DNA from 3 places in the Litoribacillus peritrichatus genome. Region 2 is predicted to be linked to each of the others. Evidence: predicted binding sites of a transcription regulator. Region 2 holds the regulator's gene; each other region holds the start of a gene.
What was found. The regulator PhoB, encoded in region 2, activates phosphate uptake and scavenging genes when phosphate is short. The targets are predictions, from matches to a motif close to TGTCATANNNNTGTCANA.

Region 1 (3,278 bases), on a different contig from region 2:
GGAGGGCTTCCGGAACTGCTCGGCATTCCTGTCTGGTCTGAGCAGGCAGGCATCGACTTTGCGCTGCAAGGAGATGCTCCCGCGTTTTTGAAAGAACACCTGGTCAAAGAGATCAACTGGCAACCGCTGACGTTAACCAACCAGGAATACATGGGCTTTGAGCGCAGTCTGGATATATATAACGACAACAGTCTCGTTCTAGTGAGTTTAGCCGGACACACACCCGGCCAGGTAGGCTTGTTTTTAACCACAGATGCCAAACAAACCTATTTCTTCATCGGAGATACTACGTGGCTTATGAAAGGCGTGACAGAAAATAAACCGCGTCCCGGCATTACCCAGTGGTTGGTAGGCGTCGATGCAGACGTTGAAAAAAACAGCGCAATGATCCGTAAAATCAATAATATTCGAAAGCTCCACCCAGGCATCAAGATTGTCCCGGCTCATGATCAGTTTGTATCACGAGAACTGCCACAGTTTCCTTATTTCTCTAAACTGTTTTCTCAGCCATTACCGCTGGTAAGCAGCCAGTGAGTGTATAACCTGAACCGGCCAACCAGAAAGAATTCCAAACACAATAAGCCTGACGGCTTGCTTGCATTGAGTTAGAAATATGGACTTAAGATCACTCAAATATTTTGTTCACGCGGTTGAGGCCGGCACTATCTCTGCCGCTGCGGAGCAATGTCATATCTCCCAGCCCTCCATAACCAACGCCATCGCACAGCTTGAAAATGAATTCGAAACCACCTTTCTGATTCGCAGTCGAAAAGGAGTAACCACTACCGAAGCCGGTGAGCGTTTCTATCAGAAATCCAAAGCCTTATTGCAGCATGCCGCCTTAATAAAGTCCGACATGCAAAACAAACCTAAAGATACGGTTGAACTGTATGTCGCGCCTTCAGTGAATGCCCACGCTCTGATATTCAGTATGGAAAAACTTCAGGCTCTGCACCCGGACGTAAGTTGGGTACTCACCTCAAACTACAGCAGCGCGACCCACCAACTGATCAACATGCAACAACTGAAAGACAATCAAGAATGGACGGAATTATTGAAGGAAGAGTACTATCTTCTTCTGCCAAGCCATCATGATTTCGCAAAGGCGCATTCACTCAATACGAAACTCACTCTCCATGACTTGCTTACTCTGAGCTGGATTGAAAGAAGTCATTGTGAATTCGCTCCTGAATTCAACCGCCTGATCACCACACAAACCGCCTCCGTTCAGCTTGTGGCACGAGTGGATAATGAAGACTGGGCTGTGGCCTTGGTCGCCGCAGGGTTAGGCGCGACCATTATGCCGTTCAGTCCGAACCAATTACCCGAAAGTATTTACGCCATTCCCCTCACAGACATTGAAGGCGCCCCCTCACTATCAAGAACATTAGGGTTGGCCAACGACTATTAGGGGCAAGAAAACGCCGCCAGGAAATGACCATAGCAGGCCGAAGATTTTCTACTAATCATTTGTTTTATATATAAATTTATGGCAAATACATGACTCATGCTTTAGTATGATGCCAATAAAACAAACGTATCTTCAGCGCCTTTATTATGTACGGAAACTTCCCAAAAGAAACAGACCGAAAAGTCCATCGCCCACTTCTTCCGAGCAATCATGGTTACAAAGCTGAACTCATTTTCGCGGATCAGACCGTACCGGTGGTTTTGGGAGATTACACCAGTTTCGGTTTCAGCCTGATCTCGGATGAACAATACGATGAACTTTGTTTCCCCGGCCAAATTACCGTCATTCAATTCAGTCCTTTAATAGAACAACAATACGCCATTAAAGCTCAGATCATTGAAATGGATCGGGTCAACAATCAACTCCGAATATCCCTGAGAGTCATGGCTGACAGCTTCAAACAAGTGCCTAAATACCGGGCCATTCCACTGACAGGAAGCCACCGCCTGACAGGGCAGATTTTCCACCCGTTCCAATACAAAACCTTATCTTTTTTTGAAATTAATGAAGTCAGTAAAGAAGGGTTTCTGGTTTCCGGCATTCAACCTGAGTTCACCTTATTTACCAACATGGAAATTGCCTTCAATCTGGGCATGTTCCAACCTTCTAACCCAATCAGGGGCAGGGTCTCATCCATCAAGTTCCACGCCGATGGCACGGTTCAGTGTTTTATTCACATCATTAAGAAATTACCACCGGTTTTAACCGATAATCTCAATAAATACCTGATGAGGTACACGTCTTCTACGCCGGAAGAAATTCGAAACGCGGGTTTTGCCGTCAAAACCGTGAAAGAATTCATACAATACAAATATGTAGAAACCCAGGCAGATTACGAAGCCGTTCTTCGAACAAGACGATTTGCCTACTCCGGCGTCAACAAAATTGATGCCGAAGCCAACCTGGAAAAAGTCTCTTACTTTTTTGATGATTACAGCCACATTTTAATGGTCATGCACAATGATGAAATCATCGGCAGCGCAACCATCATCGTGGGCGACGGAAATCAAAAGCCGTTTGAAATCCAGACCTTTTTCGATAAAAACGCCCTGACAGACCTGCCACCGAGCGCAGAAACGCTTGAAATTGCGGCACTCTGTTTACACCCAGACTATCGAGATACAGACATTCTGCACGGTATTTTTGAACAGATTTACATGCTGACCATGATGCTCAATAAAAATTACATCATTGCAAGCAGTGATAAATACTTACTCAACCTGTATCAGTCCATAGGTTTTAAACTCACTGAACACGAATTCATTCAGCCTAAATACAACGACTTGGCGATGCATGTACTGGTCATACACAGGGATGCAGCCATTCGGGCCAAAGGGGTGAAGAAATTAATTTGGTGGCCACTCTGGGGCATAGTGAATTCGCATCTGATAAAGAAAAGAGTCATTCGTTACCGCCACTGGGAACGAATTAAGGCCAAATTACTGAGAAAGTCCTTTAAAGTGATGTTTTTCATTCGCTACCGTCGCCATTGGCAGGACTGAGAACTCGACACTCTTTTGAAAAGAGTGTCTCGGGTACGACAACCTGATCGGCAGAAAATCAGTCTTGCCCGGATCGAAATTTTTCCTGCATGGCCGCAAGGTAATCGTCCATCTCAGCATCGTCCCGGAAAATCGTTAAATCCGGCAGAGCTTTTACAATCTCGAAGACTTTCGTTATTTGAACCTGACGGTTAGCGACAGCCAAACGTCCGCCTTTTGCTTTCATTTGTTTGGTTGCCATAAAGACAACTCGTAAACCTGCAGAGCTGATAAACTCAAGAGGTTTCATATCAAAAATCAATAAA
Region 2 (3,278 bases):
ACCTTCATGTACGACGAACCAAAGAGCGGCCGTTGACGTCTGGCCGGGTGACCGCCAAAGAAGCACTCTGTTTATTCGGTGCGCTGGTGTTTATTTCTTTTATTCTGGTGCTGTTCACCAATAAAGAAACCATTTATATGTCATTTGGCGCAGTGTTTCTGGCGTCCCTTTATCCGTTCATGAAACGCTTTACCTACTTTCCACAGGTATTTTTAGGGGCCGCTTTTGGCTGGGCCGTACCGATGGCATTCACCGCAGAAACCGGCACCGTGATTGAAGAAACCTGGTTACTTTATATAGCTACATTACTTTGGACGATTGCTTACGACACGCAATACGCCATGGTGGACCGGGAAGACGACCTAAAAGTCGGCATTAAATCCACGGCCATTTTGTTTGGCGAAATGGACAATATCGCCATCATCAGTCTTCAGGTACTGACGATGATCACCTTGCTGCTGATGGGGCAACAGCTCTCAGCCGGGGTCGCTTATTACCTAGGTTTGGCAGTCGCCGCCGGCTTATTTGGTTACCAGTATGTCCTTACCCAACACCGCAACCCGGACATGTGTTTTAAAGCATTTCTGAACAACCACTGGGTAGGCACTGCAGTCTTCAGTGGCATTCTGGTGGATTCCTTTTTTTAGCAAATCCGCCTCTGTCACACGCAGACGGTCGAAAACCTGTCATACTTTTGTAACAAAAGTGTCTTCTAATAAGACTGTCTTTTAACAACCACACTAACAGGCAAAAGTGATGGCGGGAAAAAAAGTTCTTATTGTTGATGATGAAGCGCCTATCCGTGAAATGATCATGGTCGCTCTGGAAATGGCAGGTTATGACTGTCTGGAAGCAGAGCATACGCAGGAAGCCCACTCAATCATCGTAGATCAGCAACCGGATTTAATTTTATTAGACTGGATGCTACCAGGTGCGTCAGGGATTGAATTTGCACGTCGCCTTAAGAAAGATGAGCTGACAGCAGATGTACCTATCATCATGCTGACCGCAAAAAGCGAAGAGGACAATAAAATTCAGGGCCTTGAAGCGGGTGCGGACGATTACATCACCAAACCGTTTTCTCCAAGAGAATTGGTGGCTCGTCTCAAAGCGGTCTTGCGTCGAACCACCCCACAGGGCATTGAAGAAACCATCGAGGTCAATGGCCTTGAGCTGAACCCGGTTTCCCATCGCATCATCGCCAATGGTGATGCTGTGGATATGGGGCCAACCGAGTTCCGACTGCTGCAGTTTTTCATGACTCATCAGGAGCGCGCCTATTCCAGAAGCCAACTGCTGGATCATGTCTGGGGTGGCAACGTTTATGTCGAAGAGCGTACGGTGGATGTTCACATTCGTCGCTTACGTAAAGCGCTGACTGAAACCGGTCATGATAATTTGATCCAAACCGTTCGTGGCACAGGTTATCGCTTTTCCACAAATGCGGCATAGAGTAAGCTGTTGCAGCATGACCTCATTCAGAAACGCAGCCTTTGAGGCTGCGTTTCTGATATGAATCCCTGTATTTTATTATCTTGCCTAGGTAAGGAAGCTGAGTGTTAAGTAATTGGTACATTGAATTACAGCGCGTGACCTTATTGGTGCTGGCCACCACCCTCATTGGTTATTTATTCGGTTATCCCGTCGTGGGCCTGATTCTCGGCCTGATCGCTTACGTGGTCTGGACCATACGCCAAATGTCACGGCTTGAATCCTGGCTGCAACATCAGGAACTCGACAAGTTACCGTTAAGTGAAGGTCTGTGGGGAAGATTATTTGACTCCATTTACCGTCAGGAGCGTGATCACCAAACGGCCAAACGCAAACTTCAGACCATCATCAACCGAATACAACAATCCACTTCTGCGCTGCAGGACGCCGTCATCATGGTCGAAAGCGATGGCACTTTGGAGTGGTGGAACCGCTCAACCGAAGCCTTATTAGGCTTCAGAACACCGGTGGACGGTGGTCAGCACATCACCAACCTGATCCGCGACCCGGACTTTGTGGAATACTTCGAACTCGGTGATTACACCACGCCGTTAACGCTCAACAGCCCGATCAATCAAAGCGTTGCCCTGGAAATGACCATCACCCCATTTGGGAACGATGAACGCCTGATTACCGCGCGGGACATCACTCACATTGAACACCTGGAACGCATGCGCAAAGATTTCGTGGCTAACGTCAGTCATGAATTAAAAACCCCGCTGACGGTGTTAATCGGCTACCTTGAAACGCTGATTGATTACTCGGACGAAAGCGACAACCGCTGGTTACGCATCTACCATCAGATGCAGTCCCAGGCCGTTCGGATGCAAGATCTGGTGCATGATCTTCTAATTCTGACCCGTCTGGAAACCACCGAAATCAATGTGAAAGAGCAACCGGTGAACCTCAAGCAACTGCTGGAGCACTTAGCCGCAGAAGCCCGCTCTTTCAGCAACGGTCGCCATGAAATTCAGATTTCGGCGATCGATATTGAAATTGACGGCTGTTACGACGAACTGAGCAGCGCCTTCAGTAACCTGATCTTCAATGCGGTGAAATACACACCTGAAGGCGGCCGGGTAGACATCACCGGTTACCGCGACAAAACCAGTATCCGGGTGGATGTCATCGACAACGGCCCCGGCATCGATCAAAAACACATCCCACACCTGACCGAACGCTTCTACCGTGTGGATGCCAGCCGCAAATCAGACACCGGCGGTACGGGACTGGGATTAGCCATCACCAAACATATTCTGATGCGCCACAACGGCCACTTATTGATTGAAAGTAAATTAGGGTACGGCAGTAAATTCAGCTGTGAATTTCCGCTGTCAGTGCTTAGCTCTGGTTTGCCCGATCCGTCAAACTGACTCCGGAAGGCAAGCTGACATCAATGGCCACCGGCAGGTGATCTGAGATCGGATGATCCAAAACATCAATGGCGTGTGTTCTTAAATTAGGGCTGATCAGAATATGATCCAGCCCGCGCTGAGGCGCCCAGCTGGGAAAAGTGCTGATGCCATCGGTGGCTAGCGCCAGCGAGGTTTCTTTCAACGGGGAATCATCCAATAACCGCTCCGCATGGCAGTTCAAATCCCCCATCAACACCACATACTTGTACTTCTCGATCTGTTCTTTCACGTAGGCCAGCTGATTCATTTGTGCCCGTTGGGACAAAGACAAATGCATCATCACCACCAACAGCGGCTCATCGGTAGTGGTTTGATATTCAATGAACATGGCACCCCGGCCAGGAATCAATGAAGGCAAAACATGATTATTCA
Region 3 (3,278 bases), on a different contig from region 2:
CAAACGCGACTGCTCAATGCAGAACAAGCAAAGGTGCTCTCGCCCGGTGTAAACCCAAAAGGACTCAGAGGCGCACTCTTTAGTCAGACGGATGTACTGATCAACCCACAACAGGCATTAACCCAACTGACCCAATACCTTTATGGCTTTGAAAACAGCCAACTGCAATACAACACCCTGGTTTCACACTTTGAAAGCAACGACAAAGGCGTCAAGGTAGTAACCAACAAGGGTGTGTTTGAAGGAAGACAAGTCGTCTGCTGTCCCGGCCATCAATTTGCTTCTTTATTTGACCTTGAAGCCGATCAAGCGCCAACAGTATGTAAACTGCAGATGGTACGAACCTTAAAACAAACACAAAACTGGGCCTTTGGCCCTATGATGTCGACGGGTTTATCCATGCTCCACTACCCCGCCTTCGATCAAGTCAAAAGTTTGCAGGCAGTGAGAAACCGTGTTGAACAAGATCACCCAGAGCTGATTCAATATGGCATCCACCTGTTAGCCGCCCAGCATCAAACCGGTGAAATTACCCTCGGAGATTCCCATGAATATGGCAACACCCCCTCTCCCTTCATTAACCAGCGAATCAATCAGCTCATTTTAGAGTACGCCCAAAAAGTCATGACCTTGCCATCCTGGGAGCTAAAAGAGCAGTGGATTGGCATCTACAGCAAAGCCAAAACAGATCACGTGTATTGGGAACAACCACAAGACAATCTGTTCTTAATTACCGGTCTTGGAGGAACGGGCATGAGCACCAGTTTTGCCATTGCAGAAGAGTGGTTCAAAGAACACCAGCATTAAGTAAACCAAAAATCACCGCTGGCTTCCTGCACGAAGTTCGTAAAAATGCTATGGTTTGCACCGGCGCGGATCGAAGTTACAAACGCATCTGCGCTACTTTTTTAATTTCACAATGAAACCTTATGTCTCAACCACAGTATAAAACAATCGTCGACCATATAAAAAATCAAATCGACGTGGGCACCCTAACCGTACAAGACAAGTTGCCTTCAGAACGGCAACTCAGCGACCAGTTCGATGCATCCCGGATCACAGCACGCGAAGCATTACTGCAACTGGAAAAAGAAGGCATTATCTACCGGCTAAACCGCCGAGGCTGGTTCGTTTCACCAACGCGTTTAACGTATGACCCGACATCCCCGGCGACATTCAACGAAATCATCAAGCAACAACAAAGAACAGGAACAACCACGCCACTGAGTACAGAGCTCAGCGAAGCGCCCAGCGAAGTCGCCCAGGTCATGGGGTTATCGGAAGGTTCGCCAGTCTACCTCATTCGCCGTTTGCGTTGTGTCGATGAACGCCCCATCCTGCTTGAACACATTTATGTGGATGCCAACCTTTGCCCTGGCTTACTGAAACACGACTTCAGCCAATCACTCACAGGGATATTCAAAGAACACTATCAAAAAGGCGTCACCCGCACGGACGTGACCATGTACCCCACATCCCTCGACGCAGAAGATGCAAGCTCACTGCACGTTTCTCCCGGCAGCCCTTGTCTTGAAATTCGCCGCTGCCGATTTACAGAAGAAAATCAGGTACTGGAATACGATCTGGAGTTTTGGCGACACGACGCAGTGGAATTAAAGTTATCGTTCGAACACCAATAGCCATTCCACTCAAAACCGTACCATCAGACCGAGCCTGACCCCTTAGGCTCGGAATCTTTTCTGCCTTCTTTCTTACAATCCATCAGACGTTCAATCATTCAATCTTTTTAAACCATGCCACTAAAAAACACGCGTCCAAATTTCTGACGCAGAGCTCGGTCTCTGCTGTTAGAAAATAACTTTACACTTCTTTAATCTGGTTTATACCAGATTAACAATATTGACATAAAACTGTCTTATTTCCCTGTTAGCTTAGTCACATCTGGTACAAACCAGGACTTTATAATTACCCAGAATTTACTTTGAAGATAACCAAAAATCGATCAGGATGAAGAAACTATGAGCATGAGCACTCAACTAAAAACACTCTGTGCTGCCGCAGTGGCCAGTTCTACCCTATTGTTAGCAGGTTGCGGGAACGACACGGCCGAGCTGGGTGTATCAGATAAAAAAGTAACGGAATTGACGGTTTACACCGCCCTTGAAGCAGACCTTCTAAAAGCATACGGCGACGCCTTCAGCCAGGATCACCCGGACATTAAGATCAACTGGGTACGTGACTCAACAGGGACGATCACCGCCAAACTGCTTGCAGAAAAAGCGAACCCTCATGCCGACGTCGTTTGGGGCTTAGCCGGAACCAGCCTACTGAAAATGAAAAATGAAGGCATGCTGGAATCGTACAAACCCGAAAACGTAGAAAAACTCGATGCCAAATTCCGCGACAACAGCGAAAATCCGGCATGGGTAGGTATGGATGCTTGGGTAGGCGCCATCTGCTTCAACACCGAAGAAGCCAAAAAGCATAACCTGAGCAAGCCCACTTCTTGGGAAGATCTGACCAAGCCAGAGTACAAAGGCCACGTCATCATGCCAAACCCAAACTCATCCGGCACGGGCTTCCTGGACGTATCCAGCTGGTTACAAACGTTTGGCGAAGACAAAGGTTGGGACTACATGGACAACCTGCACACCAACATCAGCCGTTACACACACTCTGGCTCTAAACCCTGTAAGTTAGCTGCTTCCGGTGAAACCGCCATCGGTATTTCTTTCGCTTACCGTGGAGCAAAACTGATTGAAAAAGGAGCGCCGCTGGAGTTAGTCATCCCTACTGAAGGCATTGGCTGGGAAATTGAAGCGACTGCGATCCTAAACACAACCGACAACATGGACGCAGCTAAAACACTGGTTGATTGGTCTGTCACAGAAAAAGCCAACAAATTATACAACCAAGGCTATGCCGTTGTTGCTTACCCTGGCGTTGCTAAACCCGTCAAGCATTTCCCGGCAGCCGTTGCCGACAAAATGATTAACAACGACTTTGAGTGGGCCGCGAAAAACCGCGATCAGATTTTGGAAGAATGGCAAAAGCGCTACGACGGCAAGTCTGACCCAAAGAGTTAACTCGCTTTTTACTTTAAAGCTATCTGCTGAAACGTGAGGCCGGATGAACACACAGTTAGATGACAAAATGCGCGGGCAAGCTGTCATCAAATCGTCATCCGGCTGTCACACAATTAATTATCCAAGCGCCAAACACTCGTATAACACGCATACAACATTCAGGGATCTTATGACCAATACAACGACCCAAGCCAACAGCGTTGAACTTAAATCCGTCCATAAATATTACGA

Region 1: a site for PhoB is predicted at 1,489-1,506, ahead of ABD744_RS05230 (GNAT family N-acyltransferase). Genes of this name have one in related genera too.
Region 3: a site for PhoB is predicted at 1,862-1,879, ahead of ABD744_RS05375 (putative 2-aminoethylphosphonate ABC transporter substrate-binding protein). Genes of this name have one in related genera too.

Annotation. Positions count from the first base shown of each region.
Region 1 covers NZ_BAABBN010000004.1:881,575-884,852, reverse strand. Annotated here, with positions in the region: gene ABD744_RS05240 (MBL fold metallo-hydrolase) at 1-534, shown strand, start outside; gene ABD744_RS05235 (LysR family transcriptional regulator) at 614-1,411, shown strand; gene ABD744_RS05230 (GNAT family N-acyltransferase) at 1,558-2,973, shown strand; gene ABD744_RS05225 (STAS domain-containing protein) at 3,032-3,278, opposite strand, start outside.
Region 2 covers NZ_BAABBN010000017.1:100,615-103,892, reverse strand. Annotated here, with positions in the region: gene ubiA (4-hydroxybenzoate octaprenyltransferase) at 1-647, shown strand, start outside; gene phoB (phosphate regulon transcriptional regulator PhoB) at 757-1,452, shown strand; gene phoR (phosphate regulon sensor histidine kinase PhoR) at 1,557-2,864, shown strand; gene ABD744_RS21925 (endonuclease/exonuclease/phosphatase family protein) at 2,833-3,278, opposite strand, start outside.
Region 3 covers NZ_BAABBN010000004.1:912,349-915,626, reverse strand. Annotated here, with positions in the region: gene ABD744_RS05385 (TIGR03364 family FAD-dependent oxidoreductase) at 1-807, shown strand, start outside; gene ABD744_RS05380 (UTRA domain-containing protein) at 930-1,640, shown strand; gene ABD744_RS05375 (putative 2-aminoethylphosphonate ABC transporter substrate-binding protein) at 1,986-3,047, shown strand; gene ABD744_RS05370 (ABC transporter ATP-binding protein) at 3,091-3,278, shown strand, end outside.